DNA from 4 places in the Rhizobium sp. BK491 genome. Region 4 is predicted to be linked to each of the others. Evidence: predicted binding sites of a transcription regulator. Region 4 holds the regulator's gene; each other region holds the start of a gene.

The links. The regulator PhoB, encoded in region 4, activates phosphate uptake and scavenging genes when phosphate is short. The targets are predictions, from matches to a motif close to TGTCATNNANCTGTCAT.
Region 1: the regulator PhoB is predicted to act here: its motif matches at 1,564-1,580, upstream of FHX05_RS22770 (DUF2794 domain-containing protein).
Region 2: the regulator PhoB is predicted to act here: its motif matches at 1,904-1,920, upstream of FHX05_RS02515 (UDP-2,3-diacylglucosamine diphosphatase).
Region 3: the regulator PhoB is predicted to act here: its motif matches at 3,683-3,699, upstream of FHX05_RS13385 (alpha-D-ribose 1-methylphosphonate 5-triphosphate diphosphatase).

What each region holds. Positions count from the first base shown of each region.
Region 1 covers NZ_JACIAR010000005.1:196,148-201,363, reverse strand. Annotated here, with positions in the region: gene acnA (aconitate hydratase AcnA) at 1-307, shown strand, start outside; gene FHX05_RS22775 (thioredoxin family protein) at 565-1,308, shown strand; gene FHX05_RS22770 (DUF2794 domain-containing protein) at 1,602-2,003, shown strand; gene FHX05_RS22765 (GNAT family N-acetyltransferase) at 2,059-2,616, opposite strand; gene FHX05_RS22760 (Bax inhibitor-1/YccA family protein) at 2,736-3,476, opposite strand; gene FHX05_RS22755 (ABC transporter permease) at 3,672-5,216, opposite strand, start outside.
Region 2 covers NZ_JACIAR010000001.1:494,613-499,828, forward strand. Annotated here, with positions in the region: gene FHX05_RS02510 (MFS transporter) at 1-876, opposite strand, end outside; gene FHX05_RS02515 (UDP-2,3-diacylglucosamine diphosphatase) at 1,032-1,838, opposite strand; gene FHX05_RS02520 (NADP-dependent malic enzyme) at 2,113-4,425, shown strand; gene FHX05_RS02525 (hypothetical protein) at 4,621-5,216, shown strand, end outside.
Region 3 covers NZ_JACIAR010000002.1:1,121,483-1,126,698, reverse strand. Annotated here, with positions in the region: gene FHX05_RS13400 (AI-2E family transporter) at 1-178, opposite strand, end outside; gene purM (phosphoribosylformylglycinamidine cyclo-ligase) at 401-1,474, shown strand; gene purN (phosphoribosylglycinamide formyltransferase) at 1,471-2,142, shown strand; gene FHX05_RS13385 (alpha-D-ribose 1-methylphosphonate 5-triphosphate diphosphatase) at 2,428-3,597, opposite strand; gene FHX05_RS13380 (NUDIX domain-containing protein) at 3,730-4,323, opposite strand; gene FHX05_RS13375 (molybdopterin oxidoreductase family protein) at 4,320-5,216, opposite strand, start outside.
Region 4 covers NZ_JACIAR010000002.1:414,167-419,382, forward strand. Annotated here, with positions in the region: gene pstB (phosphate ABC transporter ATP-binding protein PstB) at 1-478, shown strand, start outside; gene phoU (phosphate signaling complex protein PhoU) at 530-1,243, shown strand; gene phoB (phosphate regulon transcriptional regulator PhoB) at 1,275-1,958, shown strand; gene FHX05_RS09925 (GcrA family cell cycle regulator) at 2,048-2,584, opposite strand; gene FHX05_RS09930 (aspartate aminotransferase family protein) at 3,009-4,208, shown strand; gene argF (ornithine carbamoyltransferase) at 4,282-5,199, shown strand.

The DNA of each region.
Region 1 (5,216 bases), on a different contig from region 4:
GCGCGCCGTGATCGCACAGTCCTTCGAGCGCATCCACCGCTCGAACCTCGTCGGCATGGGCGTCATCCCCTTCGTCTTCGAGGAAGGCACCACCTGGGCAAGCCTCGGCCTGAAGGGCGATGAACTGGTCACGATCGAAGGCCTGGAAAACATCAAGCCGCGCGAGCGCAAGATCGCCAAGATCACCTATGGCGACGGCTCCGTGAAGGATGTTCCGATCATCTGCCGCATCGATACGCTGGATGAGGTCATCTACGTCAACAATGGCGGCATCCTGCAGACGGTTCTGCGCGATCTCGCTGCCTGATAGGCATTCAACACTGTTATTGGAGGCCGCGGGAAAACTCTTCCGGCGGCCTCTTGTTTTTCACGGTGATGTGTACGGCGAGACTTCCGCTCACTCCGGCCTCACCCCATCGTGACTTTGCGTCAGCGCGTTAAACTATTATCTCTTGTTTCAGATTTTTCGGGCTTGATGTGGCCTGGTCGCCCCAAGAAGCGCGAGTTTTGCAGAGCCCGTGTAGGCAGACGGCGCTCGAGATTGGATGCAGAGGTAGAGATAGAATGCGCCTTCGATTTTTGGTTCCACTTCTGGCAGGCATCGCGCTGGCAAGTTCGCTGCATGCGCAGGAGGCTCCGAAAATCAAGGGCGTCGTCGAACTCTTCACTTCGCAGGGCTGCGCGTCCTGTCCCCCCGCCGACGCGGCCTTTCGCAAGCTGATCCGCCAGGGCAATGTCGTGGCGCTTGCCTACCATGTCGACTATTGGAACTACCTCGGCTGGAACGACACCATGGCGTCCAAGGACAATACCGCGCGCCAGTATGCCTATGCCCGGACGATGGGCCGCAGCGGGGTTTATACGCCACAGGCGATCGTCAATGGCAGGGACCATATGAACGGTGCCGATCTCAGTGGCATCAACGTCAAGCTCGACGAGTTTGAGCGCCTTGGTGAGGGCCTGATGGTTCCGGTCAGTGCCGCCATGAAGGGCGACGAGCTGGAGATCAAGATCGGAGCCGGGCAGGGCAAGGCCAATGTGGTTGCCGTCTATTTCGACAAGGAGCAGATGGTGGCGCCGAAGGGCGGCGAAAATACCGGCCAGCAGATTGCCTATATGCATGCCGTCTCCGATGTCGAGACGGTGGGCATGTGGGACGGCAAGGCTATGAGCCTAGTGCTGCCCTCTACCGTGCTCGATAAAGCCGGCCGGCGAGGCCTCGCGATTCTGCTGCAGGCATCGACGCCTGCGGGCGATCCGGCCGCCATCCTGGGGGCGACTGTCTTGACTGTGGGCTCGGACGGCTGAGCGGTTTTTTCTGGAGCCCTTCATTCGGCTAGCGCCGAAAAGGGGAGGTGCCCGGCGAGGACGCATTCGGGGCTGGGGTTTAATCGATGCGCCCCGGCCGGGCCGTTTGACGCGGCGGCGCCAAACGGTTCCCTATACTTCCCGTAAATTGGGCGTCGTTTTGGCTGAAATGCGGCGCTGACGAGGTGCTTTCACAGCTGGGAAAGAAATTGTGAGCCGCCACCCGTCTTGCAATTTGATGTGGCTGAGGCAAACTGTCATTCTCCTGTCATGAGATAGCCCCTGGGGGATTGATGACTGATCAGCCGGATTTGAGACACGGTGAAAGCCGTTCCGTCGATACTAATTCATCCGTCGTCGTTGATCTCAGAGAATACAAACAGAGCAAGGACCCGCTGCCGGTGATGTTTCATCGCCGGGAGCTGGATGCGATTCTCTGGATCTATGGCCGCATGGTCGGCGAGGGCGAGTGGCGCGACTACGCCATCGACCATTTAAAGGACAAAGCGGTTTTCTCCGTCTTCAAGCGCTCCGGCGAGATGCCGCTCTTCCGCATCGAAAAGAATCCGAAGCTCTCGGCCAAGCAGGGCGCCTTTTCCGTCGTCAATACCAGCGGCATGATCCTGAAACGTGGTCATGACCTGAATCAAGTGCTGAAGGTTTTCGACAAGCAGCTGAAGCTGGTGGAGAAGTAGTTTCTGCGCGTTTCCGCAGCGGGCTAGGCGGCTCTGCAGACTGGCGGGTCAGATACTATCCCACAAACAATGTCCCCGGATAAACCGAAGGATCCGGATCGGTTTCCGCGCCGTGTCCGAGCGCCTTCTGCATCAGCATCGTATCCAGCCACCGGCCATGCTTGTAGCCGGTGCCTTTCAACAGGCCGGTTTCGGTGAAGCCTGCGGCGCGGTGTACGGCGACGGAGGCGGGATGGGCGCCGCCGATGACGGCGATCATCTGGCGGAAGCCAAGCGTCTGGCAGCTTTCGACGAGCGCATCGAGCAGCAACCGGCCGATGCCGCGCCCTCGAGCCTCCGGCGCCAGATAGATCGAGTCCTCCACCATCCAACGATAGGCCGGCCGCGTGCGGAAGGATGAGGCGTAGGCATAGCCGAGGAACGCGCCGGCATCGTCTTCCGCGACGAGATAGGGATAACCCTTGTCACGGATCGCCTCGAATCTGGCCGTCATTTCCTCCTGGCCCGGCGGCGTGATTTCGTAGCTTGCCGTGCCGTTGAGGACGGAATCTCTGTAGATGGCGGTGATATGGGGAAGGTCGTCTGAGGTTGCACTGCGGAGGCTGACGGACATTGCTTCTATTGCCTGATCTGCGAATTTGTGACGGGCGCTATCAAATCGCAGGGCGTGCGCCCGAGCAAACAAAAAAGGCGGCCGAAGCCGCCTTTTCGTATCTCATTCATGCCTTGCGATTAACGGCGGTTGCCCATGAATTGCAGCAGGAACATGAACAGGTTGATGAAGTCGAGGTAGAGCGACAGGGCACCCATGATCGCCTTGCGGCCAGCCACCGTCGCATCATCGGCGGTGTAGTACATTTCCTTGATCCGCTGCGTATCGTAAGCGGTGAGGCCTGCGAAGATCAGGACGCCGATCACGGAGATGGCGAACTGCAGGGCTGACGAAGCCAGGAAGATGTTGACGAGCGTCGCGATGATCAGGCCAAAGAGGCCCATCATCAGGAATGAGCCCATCGCCGACAGGTCACGCTTGGTCGTGTAGCCGTAGAGCGACAGCGCGCCGAAGGAGGCGGCGGTCACGAAGAAGGTCTGCACGACGCTCTGGCCGGTGTAGATGATGAAGATCGACGACAGCGACAGGCCCACCAGCGCGGCGTAGACCCAGAAGGTCGTCGTCGCGGCGGCCACACTCATGCGGTTGATCCTGAAGCTCAGGAAGAAGACCATTGCCAGCGGGGCGAGAATAACCACCCACTTCAGCGGGCTCAGATAGATCGCCTGGCCGAAAGCCGTGATCTGTCCGTTTGCGAAAGCGAGCGAGAAGGAGAGATAGGCGGCAACACCCGTGATCGCCAGACCCAGCGCCATCAGGTTATAGACCTTGAGCATATAGGCTCGAAGGCCCTCGTCTATCATCGCACCGGATTGCGCACCGCTCTGCGCCCGGTTTTGGTAATTGCGAAAGTCAGCCATGTTTTCCTCTTTCAAGCTCCGATTTGATTACGGTGTCGGGTCCTTCAAGGCCCAGGCGCCGCTGCGGAGCTCAGCATGCCTGCACAGAATATGAGGCTTTCGGGCCTTGTAGACAAGGGTCTAGCGGTCGGCCCCATGTTAAATCGGCGTAATATCGTGCCGATTCATCGCGTTCGGTTAATGCGCAAAGACGAATCAGAGTTCGCGCAGAACGGGCGCTGCTTTCTGCCCGAGAATCCGCCAAGTACCGATCAGGCCGATACCGACCGTCAAAATCAGGGCGATAATCAGCGTGGAGAGGGCAACGTCGGGCAGGAAGGCCGAGGGCAGGTGCATGATGCGGCTGACGATATACCAGGCGGAGGCAGCACCCGCGATCAAGGCGAAGACGGCGGTTGCCGCGCCCAGGATCAGGTATTCGTAGCTGAAGGCACGGATCAATGTTGCGCGCGTTGCGCCGAGCGTCTTGAGGATGACGGCATCGTGCGTGCGGGCGCGGTTGCCGGCGGCGAGCGCACCGGCCAGCACCAGCACTGACGCGATGAGCGCGACAGATGCGGCGGAACGAATGGCCGTCGCGAGTTGTCCCACAAGCGTGTTGACGACATCGAGAGCATCCTTGACGCGGACGCTTGTGATAGTCGGGTAGGTATTCGTGACTTTCCTCAGGATAGCTGCTTCCTGTTCGGAGGTGGCGGACGTGTCGGTCAGGGTGGCGAGCCAGGCGTGCGGGGCGCCCCTGAAGGTATTGGGCGAGAAGATCATCACGAAATTGATCGACAGCGACTGCCATTGAACCTTGCGGAAACTGGCGATCTTGGCGGTGATGTTGCGGCCGAGCACGTTGACGGTGACCTTGTCGCCGAGCTTCAGGCCAAGCGCCTTGCCTTCCTCTTCAGAGAAGGACACCAACGGCTCGCCGCCATAGTCCTTGTCCCACCATTTGCCTTCGGTGACCGAGGCGTTTTCCGGCACCGTATCGGCATAGGTGATGCCGCGGTCGCCGCGCAGGACCCATTGGCCTGCTGCCGGCACCTTCATCTTGGTGACATCCTCGCCGTTGAAGGCGACGATCCGGCCGCGCAGCATCGGCGCCTCGACGAGCTTGCCCTTGGGGTCGATGTCGAGCACGATCTTGCGAAAGCCTTCCAGCTCCGGCCCCTGAATGTCGACGAAGAAGAAATTCGGCGCCTGCTCGCTCATGCGGCCCATGAGCTCACGGCGCATATTGCCGTCGATCAGCGTCAGGGTCACCAACAGCGCCAGCCCAAGGCCGAGCGATAGCACGACGGAGGAGGTGAGCGCGCCTGGTCGGTGGATATTACCGATCGCCAGGCGCAGTGCAGGCGAGCGCACGCGCGGGCTGCGGCGGGCAAGCCAGGAAAGCACGGCGGCAACGGCGCGCAGCACTACGAAGGCGGCGGCAATCGAAACGACGAAGACGATCGCGATGAAGCGATCATAGGCGGTGACGATCGCCAAGGCAGCAAGTGCTGCCATCAGCACACCGGCGGCGAGCAGATAGGGCCAGCCGGGCAGGCGGCGCGCTTCGAATCCCTGCTCGCGAAACAGCGCCGTTGCCGGTACCTCGCGGGCATGGCCGAGCGGCGGAATGGCGAAGGCCAACGTCGTCAGCAGGCCGAAGACGGCAGCGAGCGTCAGCGCGCCGGGATAAAGCCGCGGAGCGGTGGAAATCGGCAGGAATTCCGCCATGAATTGCGACGCAATCATCGGCGCGAT
Region 2 (5,216 bases), on a different contig from region 4:
GCGCAAAATACACATGGTCGCGCCGAAAAAGATCAATGTCCAAGCGCTGAACCGCCGACTAAGCTTCTTCGACAGGAAGAAAACCATCACCTCAGCCGCAACGCCGATGCTCCATAGGACAGCAATTTGCGCGCCGGAAAAGCCAAGCCTATGCCAATAGATCGATGCAAACGTATAGAGCATCGCATGGCTCGATTGCTGGATCGACACGCCGATCATGGTGATGAGCAAGTGCGGCGAGCGCAGATTTCCGGTCGGAGATTGCAGATTGATCGGCAGGTTGCGCCGGCGCGTCGGCCCGATGCGCGGGGCGAAAAACCCCATCAGCGTCGTCAGAATGAATCCGGCCACCATTACCGGCAAGACAGTAGTGCCGCCCCACATGCCGATCAGCTGGCCGCCGAGAAGGGTCGACAGGATGAATGTGATCGATCCCCAGACCCGCATCGAGCCATAGTCGAAGCCCCAGCGGCGCACGCCCGACATGGCGATCGACTCAACCACCGGCACGTAGGGCGCGTAGGTGGCCCCCTGAATGCCGTAGACCAGAAGCACCGGCCAGAAGTCGCTCGTCCAATAGAGCGCGACAGCCGTCAACAGCGACAGTGCACCCGACCATAGCAGCACATCCGCCCGCTCCGTCATATGATCGGCGAGCACCGCGATGATGGGTGTCACGAGCACCCGAACGACCATAGGAATGGCGAGCACCAGGCCGATCTCATGATCATTGAAATTCAGCCCCGCCAACCAGACGGGGAAAAACGGCAGGGCAATTCCGTTGACGAACAACGGAGCGCAGTAGGACAAGGCAGTGCGCAAGCGGAAATATGGAGGCGCACCCTCGCCCTGGAAGGACTTGATCGCGGGAATCATGACAGACCTGAAGGGAACTTACTTTGTCCCTATCACGCTATCGAGAATACGACTATGGCGAGAAATGGCCAAACCGTACCGTTTCGGAAAAACCGAAGCTGTAGGCGTTCAATAATTATGACAAGCTATTAGCAAGCCTGTGAACAGGCGCAGAATTATGCTGCCTGTGCCCCGAGTGCCCGCGGCATTTCCTCGACAGGTGAGCCAACCGGTTCCGTCTCGAGAATATTCTGCCAGGTAATCAGCTCGAACGTGCCGTCTTCGTGCTCGGCAATCGCCGTGCAGCTTTCCACCCAGTCGCCCGTGTTGATGTAACGGATCCCATCGAGATCCTCGATCACCGCATGGTGGATATGGCCGCAGATGACGCCATCGGCATCGTTGCGCTTGGCCTCTTCGGCGACGACACGCTGAAATTCGCCGATGAAATTGACGGCGTGCTTAACCTGCAGTTTCGCCCAGGCCGAGAAGGACCAGTATGGCATGTTCAGGCGGCGGCGTACCGCTGCAAGGCCGATGTTGATCAGGATTGCCATGTCATAGGCCCAATCGCCGAGATAGGCGAGCAGGCGGGCATTGCGGACGACGACATCGAATTCATCGCCATGCAGCACGAGATATTTCTTGCCGTCGGCCGTTTCATGCATGGCGCGCTGCGCCACCTCGATGCCGCCGAAATGCATGCCGGGGAAGTCACGCAGGAATTCGTCGTGATTGCCGGGTATATAGACGATGCGCGTGCCCTTGCGCGCCTTGCGCAGGAGCTTCTGGACTACGTCGTTGCAGTGCTGAGGCCAATACCAGTTTCGCTTCAGTCTCCAGCCATCCACGATGTCACCGACCAGAAAGATGGTATCGGCTTCGTGATGACGGAGAAAGTCGAGCAGGTAGTCCGCCTTGGCGGCCTTCGAGCCGAGGTGCACGTCAGAAATGAATAGCGTTCGGAAATGCCGGGGGTCCATGTTTTCATTCACGAACTATATGTCCGTGCCCTATCCTACGTTGGCTATTCCAAAACCAGACTCGTGTTTCAGGAAGATGACAATCCCTGTGCTTGACGGCTCAGCCACGAGCGCAGCGTTCGATCCAAGGGACGCGCGCCGCTCAATTCTTGCAAAAAGGCAATTCAGTTTTGTCACGACAAAAACGCTTTGTGACCTCAATTGCATACTGTGAAGGCGAAGCGATTGATGTATGCAGAAGACTCAAAGCGCAGGCAGGAATGGAGACCGAGAGATGGATACGCACGACACTTCGAAAAAAGCCGAAAACATGGCGAGTGGCGATTTCGACGAACAGGCGCTCTATTTCCATCGCTATCCCCGCCCCGGCAAGCTTGAAATCCAGGCCACCAAGCCGCTCGGCAACCAGCGCGATCTGGCGCTTGCCTATTCGCCCGGCGTCGCCGCGCCCTGTCTTGCCATTCGCGACAACCCGGAAACGGCCGCTTATTACACGTCCCGCGCCAATCTCGTAGCGGTGATTTCCAACGGTTCGGCGGTGCTCGGCCTCGGCAATATCGGCCCGCTCGCTTCCAAGCCAGTCATGGAAGGCAAGGCCGTTCTCTTCAAGAAATTCGCCGGCATCGATGTCTTCGACATTGAAATCGCAGCCCCGACGGTCGATGAGATGGTCAACACCGTCTCGGCGCTCGAACCGACCTTCGGCGGTATCAATCTCGAAGACATCAAGGCGCCGGAATGCTTCGACGTCGAGCGCCGCCTGCGCGAGAAAATGGAAATTCCGGTCTTCCACGACGATCAGCACGGCACCGCCATCATCGTCGCCGCCGCCATCCTCAACGGACTGGAACTGGCCGGCAAGAAAATCGAAGAGGTCAAGATCGTCGCCTCCGGCGCGGGCGCAGCCGCGCTGGCCTGCCTCAACCTGCTCGTCATTCTCGGCGCCAGGCGCGAGAACATCTGGGTCCATGATATCGAAGGCCTGGTCTACAAGGACCGCAACGTCCTGATGGACGAGTGGAAATCCGTCTACGCTCAGGACAGCGACAAGCGTGTGCTGGCCGAATCCATTCCCGGCGCCGACGTCTTCCTCGGCCTCTCCGCCGCCGGCGTGCTGAAGCCCGAACTGCTGGCGCAGATGGCCGAAAAGCCTCTGATCATGGCGCTCGCCAATCCGACGCCGGAAATCATGCCGGATCTCGCCCGCGCCGCCCGCCCCGACGCGATGATCTGCACCGGCCGCTCGGACTTCCCGAACCAAGTCAACAACGTCCTCTGCTTCCCCTATATCTTCCGCGGTGCGCTCGATTGCGGCGCCAAGACGATCAACGAAGAGATGAAGATGGCCGCCGTGCGCGCCATCGCAGCACTTGCCCGCGAGGAGCCTTCCGATGTCGCGGCGCGGGCCTATACCGGTGAAACTCCGGTCTTCGGGCCGAATTACCTGATCCCCTCGCCCTTCGACCCGCGCCTGATCCTGCGCATCGCGCCCGCCGTGGCAAAGGCAGCAGCAGACAGCGGCGTCGCGCTGCGCCCGATTACCGATTTCGACGCCTATATGGACGAGCTCAACCGCTTCGTCTTCCGTTCGGGCTTCGTCATGAAGCCTATCTTTGCCGCCGCGAAGATTGCCGAGCGCAAGCGCGTCGTCTTTTCCGAAGGCGAGGACGAACGCGTGCTGCGCGCCGCCCAGGTTCTTCTTGAAGAAGGCACGGCCGTCCCGATCCTGATTGGCCGTCCTTCCGTCATCGAGACGCGCCTGAAGCGCTACGGCCTGAAGATCCGTCCGAATACCGATTTTGCCGTCATCAATCCGGAAGACGATCCCCGCTTCCGCGAGTATGTCGAGCTCTATTTCTCGCTGGTCGGTCGCGCGGGCGTTATCCCCGAAGCAGCGCGCACCATCGTTCGCACCAACACGACTGTCATCGGCGCACTTGCCCTGAAGCGCGGCGAAGCCGATGCGCTCATCTGCGGTCTCGAAGGCCGTTATGAGCGTCATTTGCGCATCGTCCGCCAGGTCATCGGCAAGCGGCCGGACGTTCGTGATTTCTCGGCATTGAGCCTGCTCATTTCGCAGCGCGGCGCGACCTTCTACACCGATACCTATGTGACGTTTAACCCGTCCGCCGAGGAAATCGCAGAATCCACATGGCTGGCTGCCGAGGAAATCAAGCGTTTCGGCATCGAGCCGCGCGCCGCCCTCGTCTCGCATTCCAACTTCGGCTCACGGGAGTCGGAAAGCGCTACGAAAATGCGCGAAGCGCTGGCTCTCATTCGCAAGGCAGCGCCGGATCTGGAAGTCGATGGCGAAATGCATGGAGATAGCGCCATTTCCGAGAGCCTGCGCCGCCACGTTATGCCGGACAGCGCGCTTTCCGGCGAAGCCAATCTACTGGTCTTCCCCAATCTCGATGCGGCCAATATCACGCTCGGCGTGGTCAAGACGATGACCGATGGTCTGCATGTCGGTCCCATCCTGCTTGGGACGGCGCTTCCGGCCCATATTCTCTCGCCGTCGGTCACTTCCCGCGGCGTGGTCAACATGGCGGCGCTCGCCGTCGTCGAGGCCTCGCAGATCGCCTGATGCTGCGCCTCGCAGCCGCCGTCAGAACGGCACCGCGCTTCATGCAATCGCGGTGCCGCCCATCTCCTGGCTATTGGCGGCTGCGAGCTGCAATTTCACGAAAATCCTCTCGAAATCCGTGCTTTTTCATGGATACGTTGTTAAGCTGCAGCGTGTAATCTTCAGCGAGTTAAAACCGCTTTCGAGAGCAGCACCGTGAACCGCGGCATAAAACACACTTCCATTGCCCTCTTTTCCCTGCTGACGGCCACGCCGGCCCTTGCACAGGCCGATCTCTGCGACGAGCTGCGCGGCCGCTATGTCGACATCAATGAGGTGGTCGGCGCCAGCCAGGAAACACGCCAGCTCTCGCGCGCCATCGTGCAGCAGAACCTGATGATCCGCCGGACGATGAGCGATCTGCGCAACCAGGGCTGCGCCGAAGGCGACGATGGCGTATTTGGCGGCCAGGACAATCAGGGCGTCTGCGATGACATCAGGCAATCGATCGATCAGATGCGGCAGGATCTCTCCCTGCTGATGGATCAGCGTGAGGAAAGCGTCGGCCGCGTCGATGCCGTAGCCATGCAGCGGCGGCAGTTGCTGGATATGATGCAGCGTAACGGCTGCAGCCTGCCGGCTTCGGCCACCCCGGATATCGTGATCGACACCCACACGAAGATGGATGCCTATGCGCCGCAGGAGCAGTCCCTTGCCAAGCCTGAAAGCTCCATTACCGTCATCGAAACGCCACGGCTCCAGACGAATTCCAGCCTGGAACAGAAACAGGCACCGCCGACGCCGGCGCCCAA
Region 3 (5,216 bases), 710 kb from region 4:
GGCCGATCCGTTCCAGCCGGTCGGCGACCGGATCGAGGAAATAGGCGACCGCCATGCCGGCGATGAACGGCAGCAGGATCGTGCTGAAGATATAGATAAAGGCGATGAAAACGACGAGCACGATCACCCAGAAGGTGACTTGACGCTTGAGGCTCGCCCCGCTGACCTTTTGCTCCATCGTCTTCCCCGTTACTCCGCGCCCGTTTGCCGTGTGCTTAGGACATAGGATGATGCCGCAATTATGGTCAAGTCTGCGGCCGGAAATCTGCCCTGAGCAATGGGAAGCGGGGAAAATCGAAGGGTTTGCGGCGCTTGCGCCTTGCATAAAGGCCCCTATCATGCAATGGCGACCCGATCAAAGCCCTGTCATAATGGACGGGCGGCCATCGGAGGCGGAAGCATGAGCCAGTCTGGAAAAAACGGTCTGACCTATAGCGACGCGGGTGTCGATATCGACGCCGGCAACCTGCTGGTCGAGAAGATCAAGCCTGCCGTCCGTTCGACGCGCCGGCCGGGTGCCGATGGCGAGATCGGCGGCTTCGGCGGCCTGTTCGACCTCAAGGCCGCCGGCTTTACTGATCCGGTGCTGGTCGCCGCCAATGACGGCGTCGGCACCAAGCTGAAGATCGCGATCGATGCCAATCATCACGACACCGTCGGCATCGACCTCGTTGCCATGTGCGTGAACGATTTGGTCGTCCAGGGTGCCGAGCCGCTCTTCTTCCTCGATTACTTCGCCACCGGCAAGCTCGACCCCGACCAGGGAGCGGCGATCGTCGGCGGCATCGCGGCCGGCTGCCGCGATGCAGGCTGTGCGCTGATCGGCGGCGAGACTGCGGAAATGCCGGGCATGTATTCCCACGGCGATTACGATCTGGCCGGCTTTGCCGTCGGTGCGGCCGAACGCGGTCAGCTGCTGCCGTCCGGCGATATTGCCGAAGGCGACATCATTCTTGGCCTCGCCTCATCAGGCGTTCATTCCAACGGCTTCTCGCTGGTGCGCAAGATCGTCGAGCTTTCCGGCCTCGGCTGGGATGCGCCGGCTCCCTTCGCCGAAGGCAAGGCGCTGGGTGAAGCGCTGCTGACGCCGACGCGCATCTATGTGAAGCCGCTGCTGAAAGCCATCCGCGAAACCCATGCCCTGAAGGCTCTCGCCCATATCACCGGCGGCGGGTTCCCGGAGAATATTCCGCGCGTACTGCCGAAGCATCTCGCCGCCGAGATCGATCTGGCCGCCGTCAAGGTGCCGCCGGTCTTCTCCTGGCTTGCCAAGACGGGCGGCGTCGAGGCCAAGGAAATGTTGCGCACCTTCAACTGCGGCATCGGCATGATCGTGGTCGTCGCTCAGGAAAATGTCGACGCCGTGAAGGCCGCGCTTGAAGCTGAAGACGAAGCGGTCGTTACCCTTGGCCGCATGATTGCCCGCGAAGAAGGCGCTCCCGGCACCGTCTACAAGGGCACGCTCGCTCTATGACCACGCCGCGCAAACGCGTCGTCGTCTTCATCTCGGGCGGCGGCTCCAACATGCTGGCTCTTCTGAAAGCCACCAAGGCAGCGGATTATCCAGCGGAGATCGTCGGCGTCATCTCCGACAAGGCGGATGCGGGCGGGTTGGCAAAAGCCGCGGCTGAAGGCATTGCGACCTTCGCTTTCGTGCGCAAGGAATTTGTCAGCAAGGAAGCCCATGAAGAGGCGATCCTTTCGCAGCTGGAAGCCCTCTCCCCCGACATCATCTGCCTTGCCGGTTATATGCGGCTGCTCTCGAGCCGCTTCATCCAGGCCTATGAGGGCCGGATCATCAATATCCATCCGTCGCTGCTGCCGCTTTTTCCCGGCCTGCACACGCATCAGCGCGCGATCGACGCCGGCATGCGCATCGCCGGCTGCACCGTGCATTTCGTCACCGAGGGCATGGACGAAGGTCCCGTCGTCGGCCAGGCTGCCGTGCCTGTCTTGACCGACGATACCGCCGACAGCCTTGCCGCCCGCGTACTTACAGTCGAGCATCAGATTTATCCGCAATCGCTGCGGCTTCTGGCGGAAGGCAAGGTCAGGATGGAAGGTGGCAAGGCCATAAGCCTCGGCAAAACACCTGCTGTCGATGGACGGCAGATTTTGTCACTACTTGGGGACGCGGAGTAATTGCGGAGCTCTGGCGTCGAACAGCCCCCTCATCCGCCCTTCGGGCACCTTCTCCCCAAGGGGAGAAGGAGGGAGCGCTTCGGATGCTACCATTTCAATAACGAAGCTGATCCCGTCCGGAGCTGTGTAACTTCATTGGAAGGTGGAAACGTCACCCTCTCAGTGAGATACTTCTGCCGAGCTGGTGCGGCTAGCAAAAACACCTTCTCCCCTCGGGGAGAAGGTGCCCGAAGGGCGGATGAAGGGGGTCGCGGGACGCCTCAATTCGCCTTTCAACCGCCTTCCTCAAGCTGCAATTGCCATCAGCGGATGCAGCGTGCCGTCGCTATAGACGATGCGGCCGCCGCGGAAGGTGGCGCGGATGCGGTGAACCGAGCCGGGCTCGACAGCGACCAGATCGGCAAGCTGACCGACAGCAATCTCACCGCGATCCGTCAGACCGGCCGAACGGGCAGCGGTGGAGGTTGCCGTCGCAACCGCCGCCGGCAGACCGCCGGCAACAACATCGGCGATCTTAAAGATCGCCGGCACAAAGGCCGCCGGGTGATAATCAGCCGCGATGATGCCGAGCAAGCCGGAGCGCGCCGCATCCAGGGCGCTGAGATTGCCGGACATGGACTGGCCGCGCAGTGCGTTCGGCGCGCCCATCAGGGTCCAGAGACCGCGACGGCAGGCTTCCTCCGCGGCAGGTCCCGTCACCGGAAATTCGCTGATCGTCACGCCGAGATCGTGCATCGCGGCGACTTTTTCGGCACTGTCGTCGTCATGCGAGGCGAGCGATAGCTTGTGCTTCAGCGCAAGTTCAACCACGTCATGCAGCTTGCGTTCGATCTCAGGGTCCCCGCGCTGTGCGATGCGCTTTGCCACGACCTCCTCGGCCGCCTCGCGCGACATGGACCGACGCTCGGACATGCTGCGGATATAGCTTTCGATGTCGTTATACTGCCCCTGCCCCGGCGTGTGGTCGGTGAGCGAAATCATATCGACGGAGCCTTCTTCCAGCAGCCGCTCCAGGGTCGGCGCCGCGCCGAGATTGGTGATTTCGTAGCGTGCATGGACACGGTGGTCGATCAGGAGCTCATCGCGCAGGCTGCCGATGCCGCGGATCACCGCCGAGGTGGTTTCGAGCGAACGGACATGGCCGTAGACGCTTTCGGTCGCAAAGGAGAGCGCTGCAAAGGCCGTGGTGACGCCAGCCGCCGCCAGCTTCTTGTCCAGCTCGTGAATGCCGAAATCGATCGGCATCATCGCATTCGGCCGCGGCGCGATCTCGCGCTCCACCATGTCACAATGCAGATCGACGAAGCCCGGCATCAGCAAGCGGCCGCCGCCATCGAACGTTGGCTGCGCCACCGGCTCCGAGCAGATTTCGGCAATCACGCCGTCCTCGATGCGCACTGCGCCCTTCTCGACGACTTCATGAGGAAGAACGAGCGTGAAATTGCTGAGCCACATCGGCTTTCTCCTGAAACATCCATAAGCGAAGGAAGGGCGGAAGCATTCGAGTGTCTTCGGCCGCATGCCCCGGTAAGCTCGATTCGTGACAATGTGATGAATGGGAGAGCAAGCTCCCACCCACGCAGCCGCCTATTTCAGGCTGGCGACATTCAAGGTCGCCCATTGCAGCAGCATGATCGTCTTGGCGTCACAGATATCGCCCTTCTCGATCATGACAATCGCATCGGGCAGGCGAACTTCCAGCACCTCTATATCCTCATGCTCTTCCGCAAGCCCGCCGCCATCGGCAACACGGTCGGACGTGTCGATTACGGCGGCGAAGAAATGAATGACCTCCGTCGATGAGCCGGGCGAGGTCATCGCCTTGAACAGGAAGCGGACGTCGCGCACACGAAAGCCGGTCTCCTCCATGGCCTCGCGGCGGATCGCGGCTTCCGGCTGGTCGCCGTCGAGCAATCCGGCGGGCACTTCGATCATCCAGGACGTCTCGCCGACCAGCCGGGCCGGCAGACGGTATTGCCGAACGAGCACCACGGTTTCGCGCTTGGGATCATAGAGGAGGATGCAGGCCGCCGGCGTGCGATGATAGACCTCGCGCTTCAGGCGATGTCTTTCGCCTCGTGAATCCGTGTAATCGACCTCAAAGGTACTCAGCCGCGTCCATTGGTCCGCCAGCGTCTTTTCGCTGACGATCTCGGCTTTCGCGTTTTCGAATTTACTCATGCCACGTCCTTGCGAAGCCATACCTTGTTGTCGTGGACAGCCGCGCCGCCATAGGGCGCGACCGGGTCCGCGCCGGTGAGCACATTGATCCCCTCGCCGTCGACATGAGCCTTGTTCGGCCAGAGCCCCTCGGCGATCAGCACACCGGGCTTCACTTCCGTCGTCACGCGGGCGTGGAGGCGGATATCGCCGCGGCCATTGCCGATGCGGATCAACTCGCCATTGACGATATCGAGCCGCTCGGCGTCGGCCGGATTGATCATCACCTCTGGACGGCCTTCCTTCTGCCGTGACGTCTTCGTTTCCGCGAAACTCGAATTCAGGAAATTGCGCGAGGGCGAGGTGGCAAGCCGGAAAGGATGCTCGGGGTCGGCCACCTCGATCACATCGACCTGGTCCGGAAACTCCGGCAGCTCGACATGAGGGCCGAGCAGACCGACGGATGCTGGCGGGCGGTTCGGCGCCGGCTGATTGGTCCAATTGGGGCGAAAGCGGAACTTGCCGTCGGGATGAGCGAAGCCGTTGACGAAATGTGCCTCCTCGAAATCCGGCTGGCGGTCGAACCATTTGTGTTCGAGGAAGTAATCGTAATCCGGCAGACCGCTCCTCGACAAAATCCTGTCGATCATCTCGCGGGCGGAGAAGCCGAAGCCGGGGCGATCCGCGACGCCGAGGCGTTTGGCGAGCTCCTCGATGACGAAGAGATTGCTGCGAACGGTCGGCGGCGGCTCGACAAGCTTGGGACCGAGCAGGATGTGGTTCTGCCCGCCGGCGCGGTAGATGTCGTCATGCTCGACGAACATGGTGGCGGGGATGACGATATCGGCCATCTCGGCCGTATCGGTCATGAACTGCTCGTGTACAGCCACGAAGAGGTCGGAGCGGGCAAAACC
Region 4 (5,216 bases):
CAACCCGTTCCCAAAGTCCATCTTTGAGAACGTCGCCTACGGCCCGCGCATCCATGGCCTGCATCGCTCAAAGGCCGATCTCGAGCATATCGTCGAGACCAGCCTGCAGAAGGCCGGTCTCTGGGGCGAGGTCAAGGATCGGCTCCATGATGCCGGCACGAGTCTATCGGGCGGTCAGCAGCAGCGTCTGTGCATCGCCCGCGCCGTCGCGGTCAGTCCGGAGGTCATCCTGATGGACGAGCCATGCTCGGCGCTCGATCCGATCGCGACCGCCAAGGTCGAGGATCTCATCCACGAGCTGCGGGAGAATTTCACCATCGTCATCGTGACGCATTCCATGCAGCAGGCAGCCCGCGTCTCGCAGCGTACCGCAATGTTCCATCTCGGCCATCTGGTCGAGGAGAACGACACCGATAAGATGTTCACCAATCCCGACGATTTCCGCACGCAGGATTACATCATGGGCCGTTTTGGTTGATGATGTCAGGCGCGCGGCTCATTTCACACAGTTCACCTTGAGGATAGAAAAATGGTCTCCACTCACATTCTCTCTGCCTATGACGAAGACCTGAAGTTCCTGACGCGCCGCATTGCTGAAATGGGCGGCCTGGCAGAGCAGATGGTTAGCGACAGCGTACGCGCGCTGGTCAATAGCGACGCTGCCCTGGCCCAGAAGGTCATCTCCGACGACGTCGTTCTCGACCATGCCGAGCGCGAAGTCGGCGACAAGGCGATCGTTACCATCGCCCGCCGTCAGCCGATGGCGGCGGACCTGCGTGAAATCATGGGCTCGATCCGCATCGCATCCGATCTGGAGCGCGTCGGCGATCTCGGCAAGAACACCGCAAAGCGCGTCATCGCCGTCCAGGGCACCGGTGTCCCGCGCCGTCTCGCCCGCGGCATCGAGCATCTCTCCGAACTGGCGCTGAGCCAGCTCAAGGAAGTTCTGGATGTCTACGCGACCCGCTCGCCGGACAAGGCCGTATCGATCCGCGAACGCGACGAGGAAATCGACGCCATGTACACCTCGCTCTTTCGCGAGATGCTGACCTACATGATGGAAGATCCGCGCAACATCACCACCTGCACGCATCTTCTCTTCTGCGCCAAGAACATCGAGCGCATCGGCGACCATGCCACCAACATCGCCGAGACGATCTATTACATGGCGACGGGCGCGCAGCCGGAAGGCGAGCGCCCGAAGGACGATACCGCCAATACCGTCGGCGCAGTGACCGAATAATCCGAAAGCGAAGAAAGGAGACCATAGGCGCATGGTTCCGAGAGTTGCTGTTGTAGAAGACGAGGAAGCGCTCAGCGTTCTGCTGCGCTACAATCTTGAGGCCGAAGGCTTCGAGGTAGACACGATCCTCAGAGGCGATGAGGCCGAGCTGCGTCTCCAGGAGCGCATCCCCGATCTCCTGATCCTCGACTGGATGCTGCCCGGCGTATCGGGCATCGAGCTCTGCCGCCGGCTGCGTATGCGGCCGGAGACGGAGCGCCTGCCGATCATCATGCTGACGGCCCGCGGCGAGGAAAGCGAGCGCGTGCGCGGGCTTTCGACCGGCGCGGACGATTATGTCGTCAAGCCGTTCTCTACGCCGGAGCTGATGGCTCGCGTCAAGGCGATGCTGCGGCGTGCCCGCCCGGAGGTTCTCTCCACAGTGCTGCGTTGCGGCGATATCGAGCTGGATCGCGAAACCCATCGCGTCCACCGCAAGAGCCGCGAAGTGCGGCTGGGGCCGACGGAATTCCGCCTGCTGGAGTTCCTGATGTCCTCGCCGGGCCGGGTCTTCTCGCGTTCGCAGCTGCTCGACGGCGTATGGGGTCACGATATCTACGTCGACGAACGCACGGTCGACGTCCATGTCGGCCGCCTGCGCAAGGCGCTCAATTTCTCCAATATGCAGGATGTCATTCGCACCGTTCGCGGCGCGGGCTACTCCATGGAGGCCTGAACGGCGATACCCGATCAGGCATCAACATAGCGGCGGAAACAGAAAACGGGCCTCAAGGGCCCGTTTCTTTATCTTAGTCATCAAGCCTCTCAGCCACGCGGCTGGGCCGGCCTACGCCGCTCATGCACCGGCTGGTAGGCCAGGCGCTGATGGTAGGTGCAGTAAGGCGATGAATCTGGGCTCTCGTTGCCGCAGAAATGGAAATCGTCCTTCAGCGGATCGCCGACCGGCCACTTGCAGGTGCGCTCCGTCAGTTCCGTCAGGCCGAGGCGGCGGGAGATCGGAACGACGACGTTCGATGCCGGGCGATACTGGATTTCGTTGACGGAATCGATCTCGATCTCTTCCTTCAGCATGGTTGCGCCCTGCTGGCGGGCAACCACCGTGCGGGTAGCAACGCGCGATCCGTAGGTCGCAGCGCGAGGTGCCGCTGCGCTGCGCTTCGGCGTGCGCGCTGCGGTTGTCGCGCCGCCCGCCTTCGCTCGGCCGGGGAGGTTCAGGCGATGCACCTTGCCGATGACGGCATTACGGCTCACGCCACCGAGCTGCGCAGCGATCTGGCTGGCGCTCAACCCTTCGGACCATAGCTTTTTCAGCTTCTCGACGCGTTCGTCTGTCCAATTCATGCCCTGTCTCCGCTGTCGCGTTTCCGATGGCAGAATCCCTCACCATTGCCTCGCATGGTATCGAGGCGCGAAACGCTCTAAAATTGTGGTGACTAGTTCCGCCGCATGCAGTCTAGCAATTGGTTTTTAACCTAGTGTGAGGCTGACTCCGTGACAAGAGTCGCGGGAATCTTGAGGAATCGATTTCGAGGTTTTCCCCAACTTGCTGTCCGGGCGTGGCATTTCTGCCATAGGCGCCGCCCGACGCATCTCTTTTGCCGGCAAGCGTTTTCTCGCACCTGCTAAAACGGCAGTTTTGTTGACATCGCGGTGCAAAACATCAATAGTGCCCAAGCCGCCGCAAGGCGGCATTTTTGATTTTTTCGGACCCGTTTCATCAAATGGAAGCGATCGGTCCTTAAAGTTGTGATCAGGAGATATGGCCATGGCCGAGACCACGCCGCTTTACGACACCTACTTGCGCGCTCCGCTGCGGTTCGAGCGAGGCGAGGGCGTCTGGCTGGTCACTGAGAATGGCGAACGCTACCTCGATTTCGCAGCCGGCGTCGCGGTCAATTCGCTCGGTCATGCTCATCCCCATCTTGTCGCCGAGCTGAAGGCGCAGGCCGACAAGGTCTGGCACCTGTCCAACCTCTATGAGGTGCCCGGCCAGGAGAAGCTGTCGAAGCGGCTGACGGAAGTGACCTTCGCCGACAAGGTTTTCTTCACCAATTCGGGCGCGGAGGCGCTGGAGTGCGCCATCAAGACTGCGCGGCGCTATCAATTCGCCAAGGGACATCCCGAGAAGTTCCATATCATCACCTTCGAAGGCGCCTTCCACGGCCGCACCATCGCAACGATCGCCGCCGGTGGCCAGGAAAAATATATCGAAGGTTTCGGCCCGAAGGCACCGGGCTTCGACCAGGTGCCCTTCGGTGATCTCGACGCCGTCCGCGCTGCCATTACCGATGCGACGGGCGCTATCCTGATAGAGCCGGTGCAGGGCGAGGGCGGTATCCGCCCGGCGACAAACGAATTCCTGCGCGGGCTGCGGGAGATCTGCGATGAGCACGGCCTGCTTTTGATCCTCGACGAAGTACAGTGTGGTGTCGGCCGTACCGGCAAGCTCTTTGCCCATGAATGGTCCGGTATCAAGCCTGACATCATGGCGGTCGCCAAGGGTATCGGCGGCGGTTTCCCGCTCGGTGCGTGCCTTGCGACGGCGGAAGCCGCTTCCGGCATGAAGGCCGGCACGCATGGCTCGACCTATGGCGGCAATCCGCTTGCCATGGCAGTCGGCAATGCGGTTCTCGATATCGTGCTTGCCGAAGGCTTCCTGCAGCATGTGCGCGATGTCTCGCTGGTCTTCCGCCAGGGGCTCGCCTCGCTCAAGGATCGTTTTCCTGACATCATCGAGGACGTTCGCGGTGAAGGCCTGATGCTCGGCATCAAAGCGGCCATTCCGCAGGCGGAACTGCTGCAGGCGATCCGTGCCGAGCATCTGCTCGGCGTTCCGGCCGGCGACAACGTCATCCGCCTGCTGCCGCCGCTGGTCGTCACTGCCGAGGAAGCACGCGAAGGTCTCGCCCGCCTGGAGCGCGCCGCCGAGCGCGCGCGCGCTGCCCGCACCAAGAAATCGGCTTGAATTCAACGCCCGCTGTCGGGGCGTTCCTGCCCCACGCGGGCGTTATTGTTTTTTCTGGAGCACAGGTAAGGACATGGCTTCTCCGAAACACTTTCTCGATCTCTCTGCCGTTCCGGCTGCCGATTTGCGCAACATCATCGATGACGCGATCGTCCGAAAGAGCGCGCAGAAGGCCGGCACGGCCGACAGGCCGCTTGCCGGCAAGATGCTGGCGATGATCTTCGAGAAGCCGTCCACCCGAACCCGTGTCTCCTTCGATGTCGGCATGCGGCAGCTCGGCGGCGAGACGCTGTTCCTCTCCGGCACCGAAATGCAGCTTGGCCGCGCCGAGACGATCGGCGATACGGCGAAAGTGCTGTCGCGCTATGTCGATGCGATCATGATCCGCACCACCGATCATTCCCGCCTGTTGGAGCTGGCGGAACATGCGACCGTTCCGGTCATCAATGCGCTGACCGACGATACGCACCCCTGCCAGATCATGGCCGATATCATGACCTTCGAAGAGCATCGCGGCCCGATCAAGGGCAAGACGCTTGCCTGGACGGGCGACGGCAATAACGTGCTGCATTCGCTGATCGAAGGGGCCGCCCGTTTCGGCTATCGCATGAATATGGCGGTACCCCTTGGTTCCGAGCCGAAGGATCACTATCTGAACTGGGCCCGCAACGAGGGCGCCGAAATCATGCTCTCGCATGATGCAGACCGTGCGGTCGCCGGCGCTGATTGTGTGGTAACCGATACCTGGGTTTCCATGAATCAGGAGCACCGGGCACGCGGTCACAACGTCTTCCAGCCCTATCAGGTCAACAAGGCTTTGATGGCACAGGCCGGTAAAGACGCGTTGTTCATGCATTGCCTTCCAGCCCATCGCGGCGAAGAGGTGACGGACGAGGTGATCGACGGTCCGCAATCCGTTGTCTTCGATGAGGCGGAAAACCGCCTTCATGCGCAAAAGTCGATTCTTGCTTGGTGCCTGGGCGCGATCTGAGGATATGAAGCCGCGTT